Regions from separate parts of the Streptomyces sp. NBC_01465 genome, predicted to be linked through region 1. Evidence: riboswitches for the same ligand, from Rfam matches in the RefSeq annotation. Region 1 holds a riboswitch; each other region holds the start of a gene.

Region 1 (4,830 bases):
GCGGGGGAGCGGCTGATGCGCGGGCTCGGGTCGTCCATCCATCCGGGGAACGTGGATCACGCGGCCTTCGACGAGGTGCACTGGGTGGGTCCCGCCGAAGCCGTACGGTCCGCGCGGCGGCTGGCGGCGCGGCAGTTCGCCACCGGCGGGTGGAGCGTGGGGGCCGTCGCGCTGGTGGCCGGATGGCTGGCGCGGACCAGGCCGCGGGGGACGCGGATCGTGGCGGTGTTTCCCGACGGTCCGCAGCGGTACTTCGACACGGTCTTCAGCGATGAATTCTGTGCGCGGCACGGGCTGTTGGAGGCGCACGCGCCCGATGAGCCCGCGTCGTACGACGGCCGGGTCAGCGGCTGGACCCGGCGCGCCCTGGTGCGTGTGCGGTGATCGGGGTGTGGCGCCAGGCGCGCGGATTTGATGTCGCGGTGCGGCTGCTGCTGGTCAACCAGCTCACCATCAACCTCGGTTTCTACATGCTCATGCCGTTCCTGGCCGAGCATCTGGCGGGCGGTCTCGGGCTCGCCGCGTGGGCCGTCGGCCTGGTCATGGGCGTACGGAATCTGTCGCAGCAGGGGATGTTCCTGGTGGGCGGCGCGCTCGCCGACCGCTTCGGGTTCAAGCCGCTGATCGTGGCCGGGTGCGCGCTGCGGACCGTGGGGTTCGGGGCGCTGGCCTTCGTCGAGTCGCTGCCGATGCTGATCGCGGCGTCGCTCGCGACCGGGCTCGCGGGGGCGCTGTTCAACCCGGCGGTGCGCGCCTATCTCGCCGCGGAGGCCGGTGAGGAGCGGCGGGTGGAGGCCTTCGCGCTCTTCAACGCCTTCTACCAGGCGGGGATTCTGCTGGGGCCGCTCGTCGGCGTCGCGCTGCTCGGCGTCTCGTTCCGGCTGGTGTGCGTGGTGGCCGCGGTGCTCTTCGCAGGGCTGACCGTGCTGCAGCTGGGGCGGCTGCCGGTGCGCGAGGCCGCCGCGGTCGGCTCGGCTGCCGCCGAACGCGGTCAGTTCCGTACCGTCCTCGGAAACCGCACCTTCTGGCTCTTCGCCGCCGCGATGACCGGTTCGTACGTCCTCCAGTTCCAGGTCTACCTCGCACTCCCGCTCGCCGCCGGCAGCCGCTGGGCCACCAGCGCGCTGTTCGTCGTCTCCGGACTGGTCACGCTCGGCGGCCAGTTGAGGATCACCGCCTGGTGCGCGGCGCACTGGACCCGCGAACGCTGCCTGGTCGCCGGACTCTCGCTGATGGGCGCCGCCTTCGTCCCCCCGGCGCTCCCGGGCGCGGGGGTGGCGGGGCTGCTCCTCTGCGCGGCCGTCCTCGCGGTGGGGACCGCGGTGCTCTACCCGTACGAGATGGACACCATCGTCGCGCTCTCCGGGGGCCGCTGGGTCGCCACGCACTACGGCCTCTACAACACCGTCTGCGGGATCGGCATCACGCTCGGGAACCTCGGGACGGGCTGGCTGCTCGGCTCGTACGGACAGACCGTGTGGCCGGTGTTCGTGGTGGTGGGCCTGGGGTGTGCGATGGCCGTGGGGCTGCTGGGGCGCGGCGGGCGGCTGGCACCCGCGCCCGCCCCGAGGGTCCCCCGGATGGCGGAGGCCGAATAGCCGGACGGCGCGGCTCCGAGGAGCCTGAGTGGGGCGCGGTACCGTCCGCAGCCGTGTACGGACCGGGCAGGAGAGACGCGGTGGGGCAGCGAGCAGAGAGCGCGGGGGTACGTCTCTTCGTGCGCGTGCTGCCCGTGCTGCTGATCGTCGCCGGGGTCTGCTTCGACCTGGTGACCCCGGCGAACTACACCGCGTCCCCCCTCTTCTCCGCGGCCCCTCTGATCGCCGCGCCGTTCTTCAGCACCGCGGCCACCGTCCGGATCGGGATCATCTCGGTCGCGGTGGTCGTGGGGCTGCGGATCTACAACCGCGAGACGCTGACGGTCGTCTCGCTCTCCGAGCTCTTCACGGTGGTCACCGTGGTCGTGCTCGCCGTCTTCATCAACGTCGTCATCCGCCGCAGCGGCGAGCAGCTCGCCTCCGCCCGCGTCATCGCCGAGACCGCCCAGCGCGCCGTGCTGCCGCAGCCCGCCGACCGGATCGGCGGGCTGCACATCGCGGCGCGGTACGAGGCCGCGCAGGCGGGCGCGTTCATCGGGGGCGATCTGTTCGCCGTACAGGAGACGCCGTACGGGGTGCGGCTGGTGGTCGGTGACGTACGCGGGAAGGGGCTCGACGCCGTCGAGGCGGTGGCCGTGGTCATCGGCGCCTTCCGCGAGGCGGCCGAGCAGGAGTCCACCCTGGAGGGGGTCGCGCTGCGGCTGGAGCGGGCGCTGGCGCGGGAGGGGAGACGGCGCGACGGGCTCGACGCCTTCGAGGGGTTCACGACGGCGGTGCTCGGGGAGATCCCGCGGGGGCTCGGTGTCGTACGGCTGGTCAACCGCGGGCACCCCGAGCCGCTGATGCTGCACGCCGACGGGGCGCTGGACGCGCTCGCGCCGACCAGCCCCGCACTGCCGCTGGGGATGGCCGAGTTGGGGAGCTGGCCCGACCGCGCCGACACCTGGCCGCTGCCGGCCGGGTCGACGCTGCTGTTCTACACGGACGGGCTTTCGGAGGCGCGGGACAAGGCCGGGGTCTTCTACGACCCGGTCGGGCGGCTGCGCGGGCGGATCTTCCCCGGGCCCGACGCGCTTCTGGACGCGCTCACCGACGACGTACGGCTGCACACGGGGGGCGGGTCGACGGACGACATGGCGCTGCTCGCGGTGGGGCGGCCGGGGGACGGTCAGCCGGAGCGGCGGCTGACCGTGGACATCGTCCGGCACAGTCCGTAATCGAAGGACGACCCAGACAAGCAACTGCATAACATTTGATGCACTGTCAGAAAACAGGGGTTTCGATTGGGACTGGCAAGTCGACATGTTTCAAGGCCTTCTGTCCCGTTAAGTCCAGGCCAAAGGCGTTAACGATCAGTCGGAACGGCTTGGAATCAGGCCCCCGCGTCTATTAACGTTCGATAACGCAGCGCGGTCGTCCCAGCCGTCGCAAGAGACGGCACCGTGCGCATGCGCCGAATTCCGCAAGGGAACCGGGGAACCACCAATTGGGGTGAATCGGGCTGAACCTGGCCCGTAGGAGACCTTCCTGCTCCGAACCCGTCAGCTAACCCGGTAGGCGAGAAGGAAGGAAAGGAGCACGCCTCCGTGGCGTCCAACAACCCTGCCCCTGAAGCCCTTTATGTCCCGAATGACCGTGACGCGTTCGGCTTCGGAGGTGACGGTGGCGGCGAGACCTGGGACGAGTGGAACCCCACCGAGGACTCCGTCCGTCCGGTCCGCGGCAGACACCGTGTCGCCAAGCAGCGCGGCGGACTCGCCCGCAGCTCCACGGTGTTGGGTGTCGGCGTCATCGCGGCAGTCGGCGCCGGCGGCATAGCCAGCGCCGAGGGCAAGGCCCCGGTCTCCATATCCCTGCCCGACCTCCCGGCCTCGGTCACCGACCACCTGCCGGAAGTCATCAAGGCGGACATCGCCCCGGACTCCGCTTCGGGTACGGAAACGAACACCACGCCCCTCTCCACCGCGGGCCTCACCACCAGCTCCTCCGGCCAGGGCACCACGGACGCCGGCGAGACGCTGCGCGCCCGGATCCTGCAGCAGGCCGAGCAGCAGCAGGCCGGCGCGGACGCCGAGGCTCAAGCCGCCGCAGAGAAGGCGGCCGCCGAGAAGGCCGCCGCCGAGGCGAAGAAGAAGCAGGACGCGGCCGCCGCCAAGGAGGCCGCCGCCAAGAAGAAGGCCGCCGAAGAGGCGGCGAAGAAGGCGGAGGCCGAGCGCCTCGCGAAGCTGGCCGCCAGCTACTCGCTGCCCGTCGCCTCGTACACCCTCACCTCGCACTTCGGCGACGCCGGTTCGATGTGGTCCTCCGGCTACCACACGGGTCTGGACTTCGCGGCTCCCACCGGCACCCCGATCAAGGCCGTCCACAGCGGCACGGTCAAGTCGGCGGGCTGGTCCGGCTCGTACGGCTACCGCACCGTGATCGTCCTCGACGACGGTACGGAGCTGTGGTTCTGCCACCAGTCCTCGCTGAACGTCAGCGCCGGGCAGAAGGTCACCACGGGCGACGTCATCGGCCGCGTCGGCGCCACCGGCAACGTCACCGGCCCGCACCTCCACCTCGAGGTCCGGCCGGGCGGCGGCGACCCGATCGACCCGATGGCCTGGCTGCAGGCCCGCGGCATCAACCCCTGATCCCGCACCCCCAAAGACACCGGCAGTCCTGGCGGCAACCCCCCCCCGACGCCAGGGCTGCCGGTTTTGGTGTACCCGGAACGGAATAGGCGGACCGGGGCGGAGGTTGATCAACCCATGACTTCTCTCCGTACGCTCGGATCGTCCGACCTCTCCGTCTTCCCGCTCGCCCTCGGCGGCAACGTCTTCGGCTGGACCGCCGACGAGGCGCAGTCCTTCGCCGTGCTCGACGCGTATGCCGCGGCGGGCGGCAACTTCATCGACACCGCCGATGCGTACTCGGCCTGGGTGCCGGGCAACCAGGGCGGCGAGTCGGAGACCATCATCGGGAAGTGGTTCGCCGAGCGTGCCAACCGCTCCGAGATCGTCCTCGCCACGAAGGTCGGTGCACACCCCGAGCTCAAGGGGCTCTCCGCGGCCACCATCAAGGCAGGGGCCGAGGCCTCGCTGCGGCGGCTCGGCACCGACTACATCGACCTCTACTACACCCACTTCGACGACGAGACCGTCGCGGTCGAGGAGATCATCACCGCGCTCGACGCGCTGGTGAAGGAGGGCAAGGTGCGGGCGATCGCCGCATCGAACATCTCCCCGGCGCG
Region 2 (4,830 bases), 2.1 Mb from region 1:
CGCGAGTGCGACGCGGCCGACATCGCCCTCACGATCCTCGGCGGCGGCGAGTCCTCCCTGCTGCACAACCGTCTCGTACGGCGCGACCAGACGGCCGTCGCGGCCGGCTTCGGCCTGCTCCGGCTGGCCGGTGCCCCCTCGCTCGGCTGGCTGGACGTCAAGACGTCGGGCGGTGTCGAGGTCCCGCAGATCGAGGCGGCCGTCGACGAGGAGCTCGCCCGGTTCGCCGAGCAGGGCCCCACGGCCGAGGAGATGGAGCGCGCCCAGGCCCAGTTGGAGCGCGAGTGGCTGGACCGGCTCGGCACCGTGGCGGGGCGCGCCGACGAACTGTGCAGGTACGCCGTCCTGTTCGGCGACCCGCAGCTCGCGCTGACCGCCGTGCAGCGGGTCCTCGACGTCACGGCCGAGGAGGTGCAGGCGGTCGCCAAGGCGCGTCTGCGCCCCGACAACCGTGCGGTCCTCGTGTACGAGCCGACCACCGCCGCCGATGCGACCGAAGAAGAGGGGGCGGACCAGTGACGGAGACCACCGACACCGCTGCCGTGAGCATGACGTACCACCCGCAGCCCCAGCCGGGCACCGCAACGCCCTGGGCGTTCCCGGCCCCCGGGCGTTCCACGCTCCCCAACGGTCTGACGGTGCTGCGCTGTCACCGTCCGGGCCAGCAGGTGGTCGCCGTCGAGGTCAACCTCGACGCCCCCCTGGACGCCGAGCCCGAGGGCCTCGACGGGATCGCCACGATCATGTCGCGCGCCTTCAACGAGGGCACCGACAAGCACACCGCCGAGGAGTTCGCGGCCGAACTGGAGCGCTGCGGCGCCACCATGGACGCCCACGCGGACCACCCGGGCATCCGGGTCTCCCTGGAGGTCCCCGTCTCCCGGCTGCCGAAGGGGCTCGGCCTGCTCGCCGAGGCACTGCGCGCACCGGCCTTCGCCGACGGCGAGATCAGCCGGCTCGTACGCAACCGCCTCGACGAGATCCCGCACGAGCAGGCCAACCCGGGCCGCCGCGCCGCCAAGCAGCTCTCCAAGGAGCTCTTCCCGGCGACCCTGCGCATGTCGCGCCCCCGCCAGGGCACCGAGGAGACGGTGTCGAACATCGACGCCGCCGGGGTCCGCGCCTTCTACGACGCCCATGTGCGCCCCGCCACGACCACGGCCGTGGTCGTCGGTGACCTCACCGGCGTCGACCTGGACGCGCTGCTCGCCGAGACCCTCGGCGACTGGACCGGCAACACCGCGGCCCCGCGCCCGGCCCCGCCGATCACCGCCGACGACACGGGCCGCGTGATCGTCGTGGACCGCCCCGGCGCCGTACAGACCCAGCTGCTGATCGGCCGGATCGGCGCCGACCGGCACGACCGCGTCTGGCCCGCCCAGGTGCTCGGTACGTACTGCCTCGGCGGCACCCTCACCTCGCGTCTGGACCGCGTCCTGCGCGAGGAGAAGGGCTACACCTACGGCGTCCGGGCCTTCGGCCAGGTGATGCGCTCCGCCGCCGACGGCAGCGGCGCCGCGATGCTCGCCATCAGCGGCTCGGTGGACACGGAGTCCACTGGACCGGCGCTGGAGGACCTCTGGAAGGTGCTGCGCACGCTCGCCGCCGAGGGGCTCACCGACGCGGAGCGCGAGACCGCCGTACAGAACCTGGTGGGTGTCGCCCCGCTGAAGTTCGAGACGGCGGCGGCGGTCGCGGGCACGCTCGCCGACCAGGTCGAGCAGCACCTTCCCGACGACTTCCAGGCGCAGTTGTACGCGCGGCTGGCGGAGACCGGGACGGTCGAGGCCACGGCCGCGGTCGTCAACGCCTTCCCCGAGGACCGCCTCGTCACGGTCCTGGTCGGGGACGCGGCGAAGATCGCGGAGCCCGTCAGGCAGCTGGGCATCGGCGAAGTGACCGTCGTCACGGGCTGATTGACGGACAGGGGCAAAAGGGACCTCGGCGGCCGGGCGGCCGCCGAGGTTCTCCCTTTTGTCCGGTTTGTTCTGTGGTTGCCTGGATGTCCTGTGGCGTGCGCTACAAAACAAGCTGTCTGTTTGGTTCCGGTAAGCGGGAGCGTTTAGCGTCGATTTCGCTGTTCGTCGTACGTAAGCCGCATCCGCGGCCCCGGACAGTGATCGCCGAGTCCCCGTCAGGCGCGAGCCTGGGGAGCCGGGGACCCACTCAGTCCCTGGGGTGAATCGGGCCCAGCCGCAAGGCGCACGCCCGTAGGAGACCTTCCTGCTCCGAACCCGTCAGCTAACCCGGTAGGCGAGAAGGAAGGAAAGGACCAGCCCCTTCATGGCGTTCGCCCGCCCTACCGGTAAGCACCGTGCCCCGAACCGTCTGACGCGCAGGACCGCGACCTTCGCCGGTGCCGCCGCCCTCGCCACGACCGGCGTCGTCGGAACCCTGGCCGCCCCGGCCATGGCCGCCGAAGCCGCGGCCCCCGCCGTGGACACCACCGGCCTCACCCAGACCATCGTGATCGGCGACTCCCTCGCCGCGCACGTCGACGCCCAGGCCGCCGCGCAGAAGCACGAGGCCGCCACGGCCAAGGCCGCCGCGAAGGCCAAGGCGGAAGCCAAGGCGAAGGCCGAGGCCAAGGCCAAGAAGGCACGCGAAGCCAAGGCGAAGGCCGAGGCCAAGGCGAAGCAGGAGCGCGAGGCCAAGGAGCGCGCCGCCCGCGAGGCCGAGCGCAAGCGCCTGAACGCCTACGTCGCGCCCATAACGGGCTCCTACGTCTCCACCGGCTACAAGACCGGCGGCAGCCTCTGGTCCTCCGGCAGCCACACCGGCATCGACTTCCACGCCGCGTCGGGCACCTCGGTCCACGCCGTCGGCGCCGGCACCGTCGTCGAGGCCGGCTGGGGCGGCGCGTACGGCAACAACGTCGTCATCAAGATGAACGACGGCACGTACACGCAGTACGGCCACCTCTCGTCCATCGGCGTCTCGGTCGGCTCCGCCGTCACCTCCGGCCAGCAGATAGGCCTCTCCGGCGCCACCGGCAACGTCACCGGCCCGCACCTGCACTTCGAGGCCCGTACGACCGCCGAGTACGGCTCGGACATCGACCCGGTCGCGTACCTGCGCTCGCACGGCGTGAACGTCTGACAGCTGCTCCACCCGTAGCACCACCGAGAAGGCCCCGGCGCATCAGCGCCGGGGCCTTCCGCGTACGGTTCCGTGGCCAAAAGATATCCATGATTAACCGGCCGCCATCGGAAATTCACGTCCGCTGCAATAGAGTCGCCGAACAGGCGTCGATCGACCGCGTTTCGCGGGGATTAAGGCGGAGGTTCGGTGATGCGCATTCCGGCGCACTCGGTATGCACGGCGATCCGTGACGACATCGTCTCCGGTGTCTTCGAGCGCGGCAGCCGGCTCACCGAGGAGGTCCTGGCCCGCCGGTACGGCGTCTCGCGCGTACCGGTGCGCGAAGCACTGCGGACCCTGGAGTCCGAGGGCTTCGTGCTCACCCGCCGCCATGCCGGCGCCTGCGTCGCCGAGCCCACCGAGCAGGAGGCGGCCGATCTTCTGGAGATGCGGCTGCTGCTGGAGCCGATGGGCGCGGCCCGGGCAGCTCAGCGACGTACCGAAGCCCACCTCAAAGTCCTGCGCGGCCTGGTCAGGCTGGGGCAGGAGCGGGCCAGGCGGGGGCAGGGCGAGGACCTGCGCTCGCTCGGCGGCTGGTTCCACGAGACCCTCTCCCAGGCCTCGGGCAGTCCGCCGCTGACCGCGCTGCTCACCCAGCTGCGGCACAAGATCGCCTGGATGTACGCCGTCGAGCAGCCCGTGCGTCCTGTCGACTCGTGGGCCGAGCACGGTGCGATCGTCGACGCCGTGGCACGCGGCGACGCGGAGCGGGCCAGGGCGCTGACCGTGCAGCACGCGGAGCGCGTGAGCTCCGCGCACCGGCTGCGCCGCCCCGACGCAATGCGTGTGAGGACTTCGCAACATGCTGTAAACAACGCGGGCGGTTCGCATTAACAGTCGCGCCGTATACAAAGAAGAGGCATTTAAGAGCCTCTCTTTTCTGCTGCCCGAAAAAGGTTCAGGAAATGCCGAAGCCGCTCCACCACAATTCTGGTGGAGCGGCTTCGGTGTGCGAAATTCAGACGGTCTCGGGGAGCTCCTCGAGACCCTCGGCGACCAGCTTCGCCAGACGGTCGAGAGCGGCGTCCGCACCCTCGGCGTCCGAAGCGAGCACGATCTCCTCGCCGCCCTGCGCGCCCAGACCGAGCACGGCGAGCATCGATGCGGCGTTGACGGGGTTGCCGTCGGCCTTGGCGATCGTCACCGCGACGCCGGAGGCCGTGGCGGCACGGACGAAGATGGAGGCGGGACGGGCGTGCAGACCCTCGGCCCAACCGACATTTACGCGGCGCTCAGCCATGGTGTTGCCCTTCAAGTTCTCTGACTGTTGTCTAGACCATTCAACCACGGGGTACGGGATGCTGAGGCCCAGCCTGCACCGGTCGGGGTCGCCCCGCGACCCGTAGGCGACCCGTAGGCTCTCCTCATGAACCCGGACCTGGCGTACCCGGCGCACTGGGAAGCCGATGTCGTGCTGCGCGACGGCGGCACCGCGCGGATCAGGCCGATCGCCCCCGACGACGCCGATCGGCTGGTCAGTTTCTACGAGCAGGTCTCGGACGAGTCGAAGTACTACCGCTTCTTCGCGCCCTACCCGCGGCTGTCCGACAAGGACGTGCACCGCTTCACCCACCACGACTACGTCGACCGGGTGGGCCTCGCGGCAACGATCGGCGGCGAGTTCATCGCCACCGTCCGCTACGACCGGATCGGCACCGGCGAGGCCGAGGTCGCCTTCCTCGTCCAGGA
Region 3 (4,830 bases), 1.2 Mb from region 1:
GGTCCGAGGAGAGCAGCACCTGCACGGTCGGGTCGATGCCCCCGGTGCGGTACTGGGCGGCCGCGCTCTGCCCGATCTGGCGCCGGGCGGCGTTGAGGGTCTCGGTCTTGCGGGCGGCCTCGTCCTGCAGCGCGGAGATGGCCTTGCGGGTGGTCTGCGTCTTCTGCTTGGCGCCGTTGTACGCCTCGGTGGCGACCTCCGCCTCCTGGTAGAGCTTGTCGACCTTGGCCTTGACCTGCGCGGGGGTGAGGTTCGGCTCCGCGTGCCCGATGCCTTCGAAGGCGGTGGCGGAGGCCGCGGTGGCGATCGCGAGGGTGGCCGCCGTTCGGGCGGCGGGGCCGGAGAGCGGGCGCTGCTTGGGCTTTCGGTGAGCGGCCACGGGGGCGGGTCACGTCCTTCCGTATGACGTCCGTTACGTGCGTCCGGCGGCGGCCCGCACAGGGGGAGCGGGCCGCCGCCGGTTCTTTCGGCGGTGGTGACCGACAGTCGTCCGATCCAGCGGACGGGACGGCGGTGGGGAGCCGGTCACCTGGAGAAGGACGCTAAACCTGATGGTTGCGCGAAAGTGATGGAGTGACTGGAAGTGGTTCATTTTGGTCAGTGCGTGAGCGTCTGTGACCGGTGGGGTGGGGGCGTCTCTTTGGATTCCGGGGCTCTGTGACCGAAGCGGTGGATGTGCACGACCTGAGTGAAAGGTGGTGCTAAGGGGTGGCTAGGGTCGGGGCCATGGACGTACTGATCAATGTCTTCGTGGGCCTGCACATCATCGGCATCGCCTCGCTGCTCGGCGGATTCCTGACCCAGATGAAGGCGATGGGCGCGGGCACGGCGCGCTTCGTGCCCGCGATGCTGCACGGTGCGCTGACGATGCTGGTCACGGGGGTCGCGCTGGTCGGGCTCAACCAGGCCGACGACCACACCGTCAACAACATCAAGATCGGCGTCAAGCTGGCGATCCTGATCGTCATTCTCGGCCTGGTCTACGTCAAGCGTGACGAGGAGAAGGTCGAGAAGGGGCTGTTCGGTGCGGTCGGCGGCCTGACCGTGGCCAACATCTTCATCGCGGTGCTGTGGACCTGAGGAGCTTGAGCTACGCGGGGCGCACCGAGCCGTAGATCGGCATGTAGTAGATCGACTCCTCGCGGACGTTCGCGCCCGTGTGCGGCGCGTGGATCATCTTGCCGCCGCCGATGTAGATCCCGACATGGCTGATGTCGTCGTAGAAGAAGACCAGGTCACCGGGTTGCAGATCCGCCGTCGCGACGCGCGTGCCGACCTTCACCTGGTCCCAGGTGGTGCGCGGCAGGTCGATGCCGGCGGCCTTCCAGGCGGCCTGGGTGAGGCCCGAGCAGTCGTAGGAGCTGGGGCCCGTCGCGCCCCAGACGTACGGCTTGCCCATCTGCGCGCGGGCGAAATCGAGGACCTTGGCGGCCTTCGCCGCGTACGAGCTGGAGGACGAGGAAGAGGAGGACGAGCCCGAACTGGCTTCCTTCTTCGCGGCCTCCGCCTTCGCCGCCTTCTCCGCCGCGGCCTGCTTGGCCGCCAGGTCGGCGGCCTTCTTCGCCGCCGCCTCCTGTCGCGCCTTCTCCAGTGCCGCCAGCCGCGCCTTCTCCTCGGCCGTCAGCTTCGAGAGCAGCTCGCGCGTCTCGGCGAGCTTCGACTGCACCTGCTGTTTGGTCGCCTTCAGATCGGCCTGCGACGTGGTGAGCGTCTCCAACTGCTCGGTCGCCTCGGCCCGTTCCTTCGCCGCCGCCTTCTGCTGCTTGGTGTAGTCGTCGACCGCGTGCGTCTGCTGCGCCGACAACTGCTTCATCAGCTGGTTCTGGTCGAAGTACGACTGCGGGTCGCTGGCCAGGAGCATCGTCGCGGTGGAGGCGAGATTGCCGCCCCGGTACTGCGCGGCCGCGTACTGCCCCAGCTCGCGCCGCGAGTCGTTCAGCTGCTGGGTGCGCTGGGCGACGGCGTCCAGGAGCCGGTCGACCTTCTTGCGCTGCTGAGCGGTGGACTCCTTCGCGGCGTCGTACCTCTGCGTCTCGGTGCCGGCCTGCCGGTACAGGTCGTCGACCTTCTTCTGTACGTCCTCGATGCTCGGCTTCGGCTGCACGGGCGCGGCCTGCGCGCTCTGTGCGAGCAGCGAGACGGAGGCGAGGGCGGCGGTGGTGATGCCGACTGCGGGAGCCGTGGCCCGTATTCGGGTACGCGGCTTGCGGTGGTCTGCCAAGGCAGGCGTGTTCCTTCCGTGGACCGCCTACCGGGTTAGCTGTCGGGTTCGGGCTGTCGGAAGGCCGCCCTACGGTCCTGGGGGGTACGGACCGATTCACCCCGGTGGTGCTTGGTGGGTCCCCGGCTCCAACTGCCGTACGGCAGAGCGGACTCGGCGCGGCGGCGCGCTCCGGCGCGGGTCGCCGGTGGGGGCACGGCCACCTGACGGAGCACGGTAGCCAACCCCTGGGGCGGGTGGGAAGCCTGATGTTCGATATGCCCGATACATTTTCGTGACCTCTCGGGACCGGACGTAAAGGCACGCGTCAGGTGTACGCACCGGTGCGGTCGGTAACGGAACGTGATGGGGGTGGTGCGGTTCCCGTCTACGGGGCCCTCGCTGCCGATCCCTGCCCGGACTGTCAGTCGTGCGGCCTAGACTCGGTAGACGATGAGCAGCCTCTTTGACGACAGCTTCCTGGCGAACCTCCAGCCCACCGAGGACGCGCCCCCGCCCCCCGAGGAGCACGCTCCGGAGGAGGAGGTCCCCGCCGACCTCTTCGGCGGAGCCTTCGACGGGCCGCCCCGCGACGCGTACTACCGCGACGGCGCCCCCCGCCCCGCCGTGGACCCCGCCGCGCTCCTGGACGGCCTGAACACCGAGCAGCGCGCCGCCGTCGTGCACTCGGGGTCCCCGCTGCTCATCGTGGCCGGCGCCGGCTCCGGCAAGACCCGCGTGCTGACGCACCGCATCGGGCATCTGCTGGGCGCCCGTGGCGTCCACCCCGGCCAGATCCTCGCGATCACCTTCACCAACAAGGCCGCTGGTGAGATGAAGGAGCGCGTGGAAGGGCTCATCGGCCCGCGCGCAGGCGCCATGTGGGTGCTGACCTTCCACAGCGCCTGCGTCCGCATCCTGCGCCGCGAGTCGAAGAAGCTCGGTTTCACGTCGTCCTTCTCGATCTACGATGCCGCCGACTCCAAGCGGCTGATGGCCCTGGTCTGCCGCGATCTGGACCTGGACCCCAAGCGGTTCCCGCCCAAGTCCTTCAGCGCCAAGATCTCCAACCTCAAGAACGAGCTCATCGACGAGGAGACCTTCGCGGGGACGGCCGCCGACGGCTTCGAGAAGACGCTCGCCGAGGCGTACCGGATGTACCAGGCGCGGCTGCGCGAGGCCAACGCCCTGGACTTCGACGACATCATCATGACCACGGTGCACCTGCTCCAGGCGTTCCCGGATGTCGCCGAGCACTACCGGCTGCGGTTCAGGCACGTACTCGTCGACGAGTACCAGGACACCAACCACGCCCAGTACACGCTGGTCAAGGAGCTGGTGGGGTCCGGTCCCGCCCCCGCCGAGCTGTGCGTCGTCGGTGACGCGGACCAGTCGATCTACGCCTTCCGGGGCGCGACGATCCGCAACATCCTCCAGTTCGAGGAGGACTACCCGAACGCGACCACGATCCTGCTCGAGCAGAACTACCGGTCCACGCAGACCATCCTCTCCGCCGCCAACGCCGTCATCGAGCGGAACGAGAGCCGCAGGCCCAAGAACCTGTGGACCGACGCGGGCGAGGGCGCGAAGATCGTCGGCTACGTCGCCGACACCGAGCACGACGAGGCGCAGTACATCGCCGAGGAGATCGACCGCCTCACGGACGCGGGCGACGCCAAGGCCGGAGACGTCGCCGTCTTCTACCGTACGAACGCCCAGTCCCGTGTCTTCGAAGAGATCTTCATCCGGGTCGGGCTGCCGTACAAGGTCGTCGGCGGAGTGCGCTTCTACGAGCGCAAGGAGGTCAGGGATGTGCTGGCCTATCTGCGCGTCCTCGCCAACCCCGAGGACACCGTCCCGCTGCGCCGCATCCTGAACGTGCCCAAGCGCGGGATCGGCGAGCGCGCCGAGGCGATGATCGACGCGCTCGGACTGCGGGAGAAGATCAGCTTCCCGCAGGCACTGCGCCGGGTCGACGAGGCGTACGGCATGGCGGCTCGCTCCTCCAACGCCGTGAAGCGGTTCAACGTCCTGATGGAGGAGCTCCGGACGATCGTCGAGTCGGGGGCCGGGCCGGCTGTCGTACTCGAAGCGGTGCTCGAACGGACCGGCTATCTCGCCGAGTTGCAGGCATCGACCGACCCGCAGGACGAGACGCGCATCGAGAACCTTCAGGAACTCGCCGCCGTGGCCCTGGAGTTCGAGCAGGAGCGGTCGGCCGCGGGCGAGGAGAGCGCGGGGACGCTCGCCGAGTTCCTGGAGAAGGTCGCGCTCGTCGCCGACTCGGACCAGATCCCGGACGAGGACGAGGACGGGGCCGGCGTCATAACGCTGATGACGCTCCACACGGCCAAGGGCCTTGAGTTCCCTGTGGTGTTCCTGACGGGCATGGAGGACGGGGTCTTCCCGCACATGCGCGCGCTGGGACAGGTCAAGGAGCTGGAGGAGGAGCGGCGGCTCGCGTACGTGGGGATCACGCGCGCCCGTGAGCGGCTGTATCTGACGCGCTCCACGATGCGCAGTGCGTGGGGCCAGCCCTCGTACAACCCGGCCTCGCGCTTCCTGGAGGAGATCCCGGTCCAGCACCTGGAGTGGAAGCGGACGGGTGCCATGGCGGCTCCTGCGGGGCC
Region 4 (4,830 bases), 3.1 Mb from region 1:
CGCGGTCGCGGGCGTGGAGCCGCAGTCCGAGTCGGTGTGGCGGCAGGCCGACCGGTACGGCGTTCCGCGGATCGCGTTCGTCAACAAGCTGGACCGTGCCGGGGCCGACCTCGACACGGCGGTTGCCTCGATCCGCGACCGGCTGGGCACCGTCCCGCTGGTCGTGCAGCTGCCCGTCGGGCGCGAGTCCGGTTTCACGGGTGTCGTGGATCTCGTACGGATGCGGGCGCTGACCTGGGACGGTGCGTACGCCCAACAGCCCGTGCCCGACGGGCTGTTGGCGGAGGCGCGAGTGCGTCGTGCCGTACTCGACGAGGCCGTGGCCGGTCTGGACGCGAAGGCCCTGGAGGAGTACGTCCACGACTCCGCGCTCAGCGACGAGACGCTCGCCGCCGCGCTGCGAGCGATCACGCTCGGGGCGGACGGCGGCGGCGTGGTGGTGCTGTGCGGTGCGGCGTACCGCAACGTCGGCATCGAACCGCTCCTCGACGCGGTGACGGCGTACCTGCCGTCGCCGCTCGACGTACCACCGGTACCGGGCCGGGCCGCCGCCGACCCGGCGGAGCCCTTCGCCGGGCTCGTCTTCAAGGTGGCGGCGACCCCGACGGGCCGCCTCACCTATCTGCGGGTGTACACGGGAACGATCAGGAAGGGGGACCTCGTGCTGGACACGGGCGCGGGCCGTACCGAGCGCATCGGGCGGATCGTACGGGTGCAGGCCGACCGGCACGCGGAGGCGGAGCTGGCGGTGGCCGGGGACATCGTCGCCGTGGCCGGGGTGAAGGCCGCGCGCTCGGGGGCGACCCTGTGCGCACCGGATGCTCCGCTGCTCCTGGAGCCTCCGGTCGTACCCGATCCGGTCGTCTCGGTCGCGGTCGAGGCGGTACGCGGCACGGACACCGGCCGGCTCGCCGACGCGCTGGCCCGCCTCACCGAGGAGGACCCGTCGCTGCGCGCGCGGACCGATCCGGAGACCGGCCAGACCCTGCTCTCGGGCATGGGTGAACTCCACCTCGAAGTCGCGGTGGAGAAGCTCCGTCGCGCCCACACGCTGGACGTGACGGTGGGCCGGCCGCGGGTGTCGTACCGGGAGACGGTCGTACGGGGCGTGTCGGACCTGACCTTCCGGCACGTCAAACAGGACGGCGGGGCGGGCCAGTTCGCCCAGATCGTCCTCGACGTCCTGCCGTACGACGCCGGGCACTTCACCTTCGAGTCGACGGTGACCGGGGGCAGGGTGCCGCGCGAGTTCGTGCGCGCGGTGGAGTCCGGCTGCCGTGACGCGCTGACCGCGGGTCCGCTCGGCGGGCATCCGGTGACGGGGGTGCGGGTCGTCCTGACGGACGGTGCGACCCACGCCAAGGACTCCTCCGACCTGGCGTTCCGTACGGCGGGCCGCCTCGCGCTCCGCGAGGCGCTGCGGTCTGCGGCGATGGCGCTCCTGGAGCCGGTCGCCGAGGTCACGGTGACCGTGCCCGAGGACGCCGTGGGCTCGGTGCTCGGCGATCTCGCGGCCCGGCGCGGCAGGGTGTCGGGCTCGACGGTGAGGGGTGCGACGGCGGTGGTCACGGCCACGGTCCCGCTGGCCGAACTGTTCGGCTACGCGTCCCGGCTCCGCAGCCGTACCCAGGGCCGCGGAACCTTCACCACCCGTCCGACGGGTTACGCACCCGTACCGGACGGAGTGAAGGCCGGCTAGCCCGGGCCAGGTGCTGCCGTGATCCGCGGACCTCGCGGATCACGGCAGCTGTCCGCGTCGCGCTGCGGTGCGCCGGTCCAGGATCTCCAGGGCCCGGCGCCCCCAGCGCAGGTTCTCCTCCTCGAAGAACATGCCGCGCATCAGCGTCAGATAGGGCCCGATCCGGTCGCTGTCGCGCAGGAACTCCTCCTCGCTCAACTCGCCGAGGAGGTGCTGCCGTACGCGCTCGTAGCGGGCGAGCTTGCCCTGCGCCCAGCCGATGCGCTCCTCGATGTGACCGCGCACGGCGTCGACGTCGCCGACGTCCAGGGCCTGCACCTTCACCATCAGCTCGTCGCGGGCGGCGGTGGGCCGGGGCTCCTTCGCGGTGAAGGCGGCGAGATCCGCCCTGCCGGTCGCGGACAGCGTGAACATCCGCTTGTTCGGCCGGCGCTCCTGCGGCACGACCCGCGCCTCGATGAGCCCGTCGGCGGCCAGGCGCTCCAGTTCTCGGTAGAGCTGCTGGGGCGTCGCCGCCCAGAAGTTCGACACGGAGACGTCGAAGATCTTCGCGAGGTCGTAGCCGGACGCCTCGCCTTCCAGGAGTGCGCCGAGCACCGCGTACTTCAGGGACATATGGACACGCTACATCGATGCGATTACTGTTACTCGCACCTATTCAACAAATTGACCATGAGGTGACGAGCATGCTCCCCTTCCGCACGGCCGTAGAAGCGGGCGACCACACCGCGATCGAGGCGCTCCTGGCCGAGGACGTGGTCTTCACCAGCCCGGTCGCCTTCAAGCCGTACCCCGGCAAGGCCATGACGGCGGCGATCCTGCGCGGCGTCACCCGGGTCTTCGAGGACTTCCATTACGTGAAGGAGATCAACAGCACAGACGGCCGCGACCACGCCCTGGTCTTCGAGGCCCGCGTGGGCGACCGCGCGATCACCGGCTGCGACTTCCTCCACCTGGACGAGGACGGCCTCATCGACGACTTCACGGTCATGGTCCGCCCCCTGTCGGCAGCCCAGGCGCTCTCCGCCGCGATGGGCGCCCAGTTCGAGCAGATCGCCCGCGAAGCCACCGGGGACAATCCGCCCATGCACACCCAGCTGTGAGCAATCTGTGGGCCGCTCGCGGTCAATGTGAGCAATTCCATTGGGGTTTGCGCATTTCCTCACGACCTGTTTAGCGTGCAACCTCCGCACTCAAGCGGAACCAATCTCTCCGGAACGCCGAGTCCTGCCGCCGGAGAGGTCAGGACATCAACGCACCGCACCACGGCAGGAGCGGGGGACCCAGGTAAGTCGCCGCGATCCAGCGATCGCGGCTAGGGGTGAAGCCGTGCAGCGCACGGCCGGGCAGCTCCAGCCCGAATCCGACAGCTCACCTCGCAGGCGTGGGAGAGGAACGCAGATTCATGCTGCCCACGAATGACGTGACCGCACGCAGGCCCCGCCGCACCCGCGTCCACCGCCTGGTCGCCGGAATGAGCCTCGCCGGGGTCGGCCTGGCCATCCCGCTGGTCTCCGCGACCACCGCGTCCGCCGCCCCGGCGCAGGCCACGACCGCCTCCGCGTCCGCGACCCAGGCGACCGCCACCTCCACGAGCTCCGCCAAGAGCGCCGGGACGTACACCGTCGCGGCGGGCGACTGGCTCTCCGGCATCGCCAAGAAGAAGAACGTCAGCGGCGGCTGGGAGAAGCTCTACGAGCTCAACAAGTCCGAACTGACCGACGGCGCCGACCACATCTACCCCGGCCAGGTGCTGAAGCTCACCGGAACCGCCACCAGCAGCAGCTCCTCCTCCGACACGAGCTCCTCGACGTCGTCGGACAGCGCTTCGACTTCGTCGAGCTCCTCGTCCGCCTCGTCGGCCTCGACCTCCACCTCGACCACGTCGAGCTCCAGCAGCACCACCGCGTCCGGCACCATGGCCGCCGCGACCGCCTACGCCGAGTCGCAAATCGGCACCCCGTACGTCTACGGCGGCTCCGACACCTCCGGCTGGGACTGCTCCGGCCTGACCCAGGCCGCGCTCGCCAAGGCCGGCATCTCGATCCCGCGCGTGGCCAACGACCAGGCCGCGGCCAGCACGCACGTCTCGCTCGACTCGCTGCAGGCGGGCGACCTGCTGTTCTGGTCCTCGGACGGCACCGACGCCGGTGTCTACCACGTGGGCATCTACATCGGCGACGGCAAGTTCGTGCAGGCCGCCAACCCGAGCTCCGGCGTCATCTACGACACGATCTCCAACTACACCCCGGACTTCGCCGGCCGCATCGGCTGAGTCTCCAGCGCTCGAAAGCGAACGGCCTGCCGGGCCCCGAGGGGTCCGGCAGGCCGTTTTCGCGCGCCGCGTCAGGTCAGGTCAGGTCGGATTCTGCGTGAGCAAGTGCGCCTTGTACGCCTCGCCGTACGTGCTGGTGGGCGTGCCGTTCCAGTCGGCGATCAGGTCATTGCCGCTGCCGGCGCACACCCCCCACGGATTCCACGTCCAGGCCAGGTAGCCGACACCCTTGCTGTCCGCCCAGTCCGTCACCTGGTCGAGATAGTCGTGGGCGCAGGTGTTCTGGCCGACCTCGCCGGCCGTGACCGGCACCTGGGCCGCAACCGCGCCGATCTGACTGTCCCAACAGGCCGCCGTCACGCAGGCGTTGAAGTTGTACGAGTGCCATGAAGCCATCAGGTTGCCGGCCGGGTCGACCGGCTTGTAGGTCAGCCACTGGGTGAGGTCGTTGGTCCAGGTCAGGCCGCCGGTCATGACCACATTGGTGGCGCCGGTGTCCCGTACCGCGTTGAGGAGGGTCTGCATCCCGGCGACCTTGTAGTCAATACCCGTGCAGGTGCCGCCGTCGCGCAGGCAGGTCCAAGCCTCAGTGGCATCCGACCAGTTGTTCGCGGCGTCCGGGTAGGGCTCGTTGAACAGGTCGAAGACGACCGCGTCGTTGCCCTTGAACATCTGGGCCACCTGGGTCCAGAAGGCCGGTGTGTACTGTGCGTCCGGCATCGGCTTCTGGCAGGTCGCCTTGGCGTCCGCGCAGCCGGCGCCCGGACCGCCGTACTGTCCGTAGGTCCAGTGCAGATCCAGGATCGGGTTGATCCCGTTGGCCACGAGCAGATCCGCGTAGTCCTTGACCGCCTGC

The links. A riboswitch is a leader RNA that binds a small molecule or an ion and turns the genes downstream of it on or off. The one in region 1 is predicted to bind cyclic di-AMP.
Region 2: linked by a shared signal. The riboswitch ahead of OG707_RS30690 (M23 family metallopeptidase) and the one ahead of OG707_RS20765 (M23 family metallopeptidase) in region 1 are both predicted to bind cyclic di-AMP.
Region 3: linked by a shared signal. The riboswitch ahead of OG707_RS15140 (C40 family peptidase) and the one ahead of OG707_RS20765 (M23 family metallopeptidase) in region 1 are both predicted to bind cyclic di-AMP.
Region 4: linked by a shared signal. The riboswitch ahead of OG707_RS34850 (C40 family peptidase) and the one ahead of OG707_RS20765 (M23 family metallopeptidase) in region 1 are both predicted to bind cyclic di-AMP.

The regions. Positions count from the first base shown of each region.
Region 1 is NZ_CP109467.1:4,400,521-4,405,350, forward strand. It holds gene OG707_RS20750 (PLP-dependent cysteine synthase family protein) at 1-384, shown strand, start outside; gene OG707_RS20755 (MFS transporter) at 381-1,598, shown strand; gene OG707_RS20760 (PP2C family protein-serine/threonine phosphatase) at 1,679-2,815, shown strand; cyclic di-AMP (ydaO/yuaA leader) riboswitch at 3,040-3,173, shown strand; gene OG707_RS20765 (M23 family metallopeptidase) at 3,185-4,231, shown strand; gene OG707_RS20770 (aldo/keto reductase) at 4,349-4,830, shown strand, end outside.
Region 2 is NZ_CP109467.1:6,513,453-6,518,282, forward strand. It holds gene OG707_RS30680 (M16 family metallopeptidase) at 1-519, shown strand, start outside; gene OG707_RS30685 (M16 family metallopeptidase) at 549-1,916, shown strand; cyclic di-AMP (ydaO/yuaA leader) riboswitch at 2,112-2,270, shown strand; gene OG707_RS30690 (M23 family metallopeptidase) at 2,284-3,099, shown strand; gene OG707_RS30695 (GntR family transcriptional regulator) at 3,292-3,975, shown strand; gene OG707_RS30700 (HPr family phosphocarrier protein) at 4,100-4,381, opposite strand; gene OG707_RS30705 (bifunctional acetate--CoA ligase family protein/GNAT family N-acetyltransferase) at 4,508-4,830, shown strand, end outside.
Region 3 is NZ_CP109467.1:3,241,462-3,246,291, reverse strand. It holds gene OG707_RS15150 (C40 family peptidase) at 1-379, opposite strand, end outside; gene OG707_RS15145 (hypothetical protein) at 727-1,080, shown strand; gene OG707_RS15140 (C40 family peptidase) at 1,091-2,221, opposite strand; cyclic di-AMP (ydaO/yuaA leader) riboswitch at 2,230-2,376, opposite strand; gene pcrA (DNA helicase PcrA) at 2,654-4,830, shown strand, end outside.
Region 4 is NZ_CP109467.1:7,474,934-7,479,763, reverse strand. It holds gene fusA (elongation factor G) at 1-1,699, shown strand, start outside; gene OG707_RS34860 (PadR family transcriptional regulator) at 1,739-2,314, opposite strand; gene OG707_RS34855 (nuclear transport factor 2 family protein) at 2,386-2,802, shown strand; cyclic di-AMP (ydaO/yuaA leader) riboswitch at 2,946-3,099, shown strand; gene OG707_RS34850 (C40 family peptidase) at 3,105-3,974, shown strand; gene OG707_RS34845 (cellulase family glycosylhydrolase) at 4,056-4,830, opposite strand, start outside.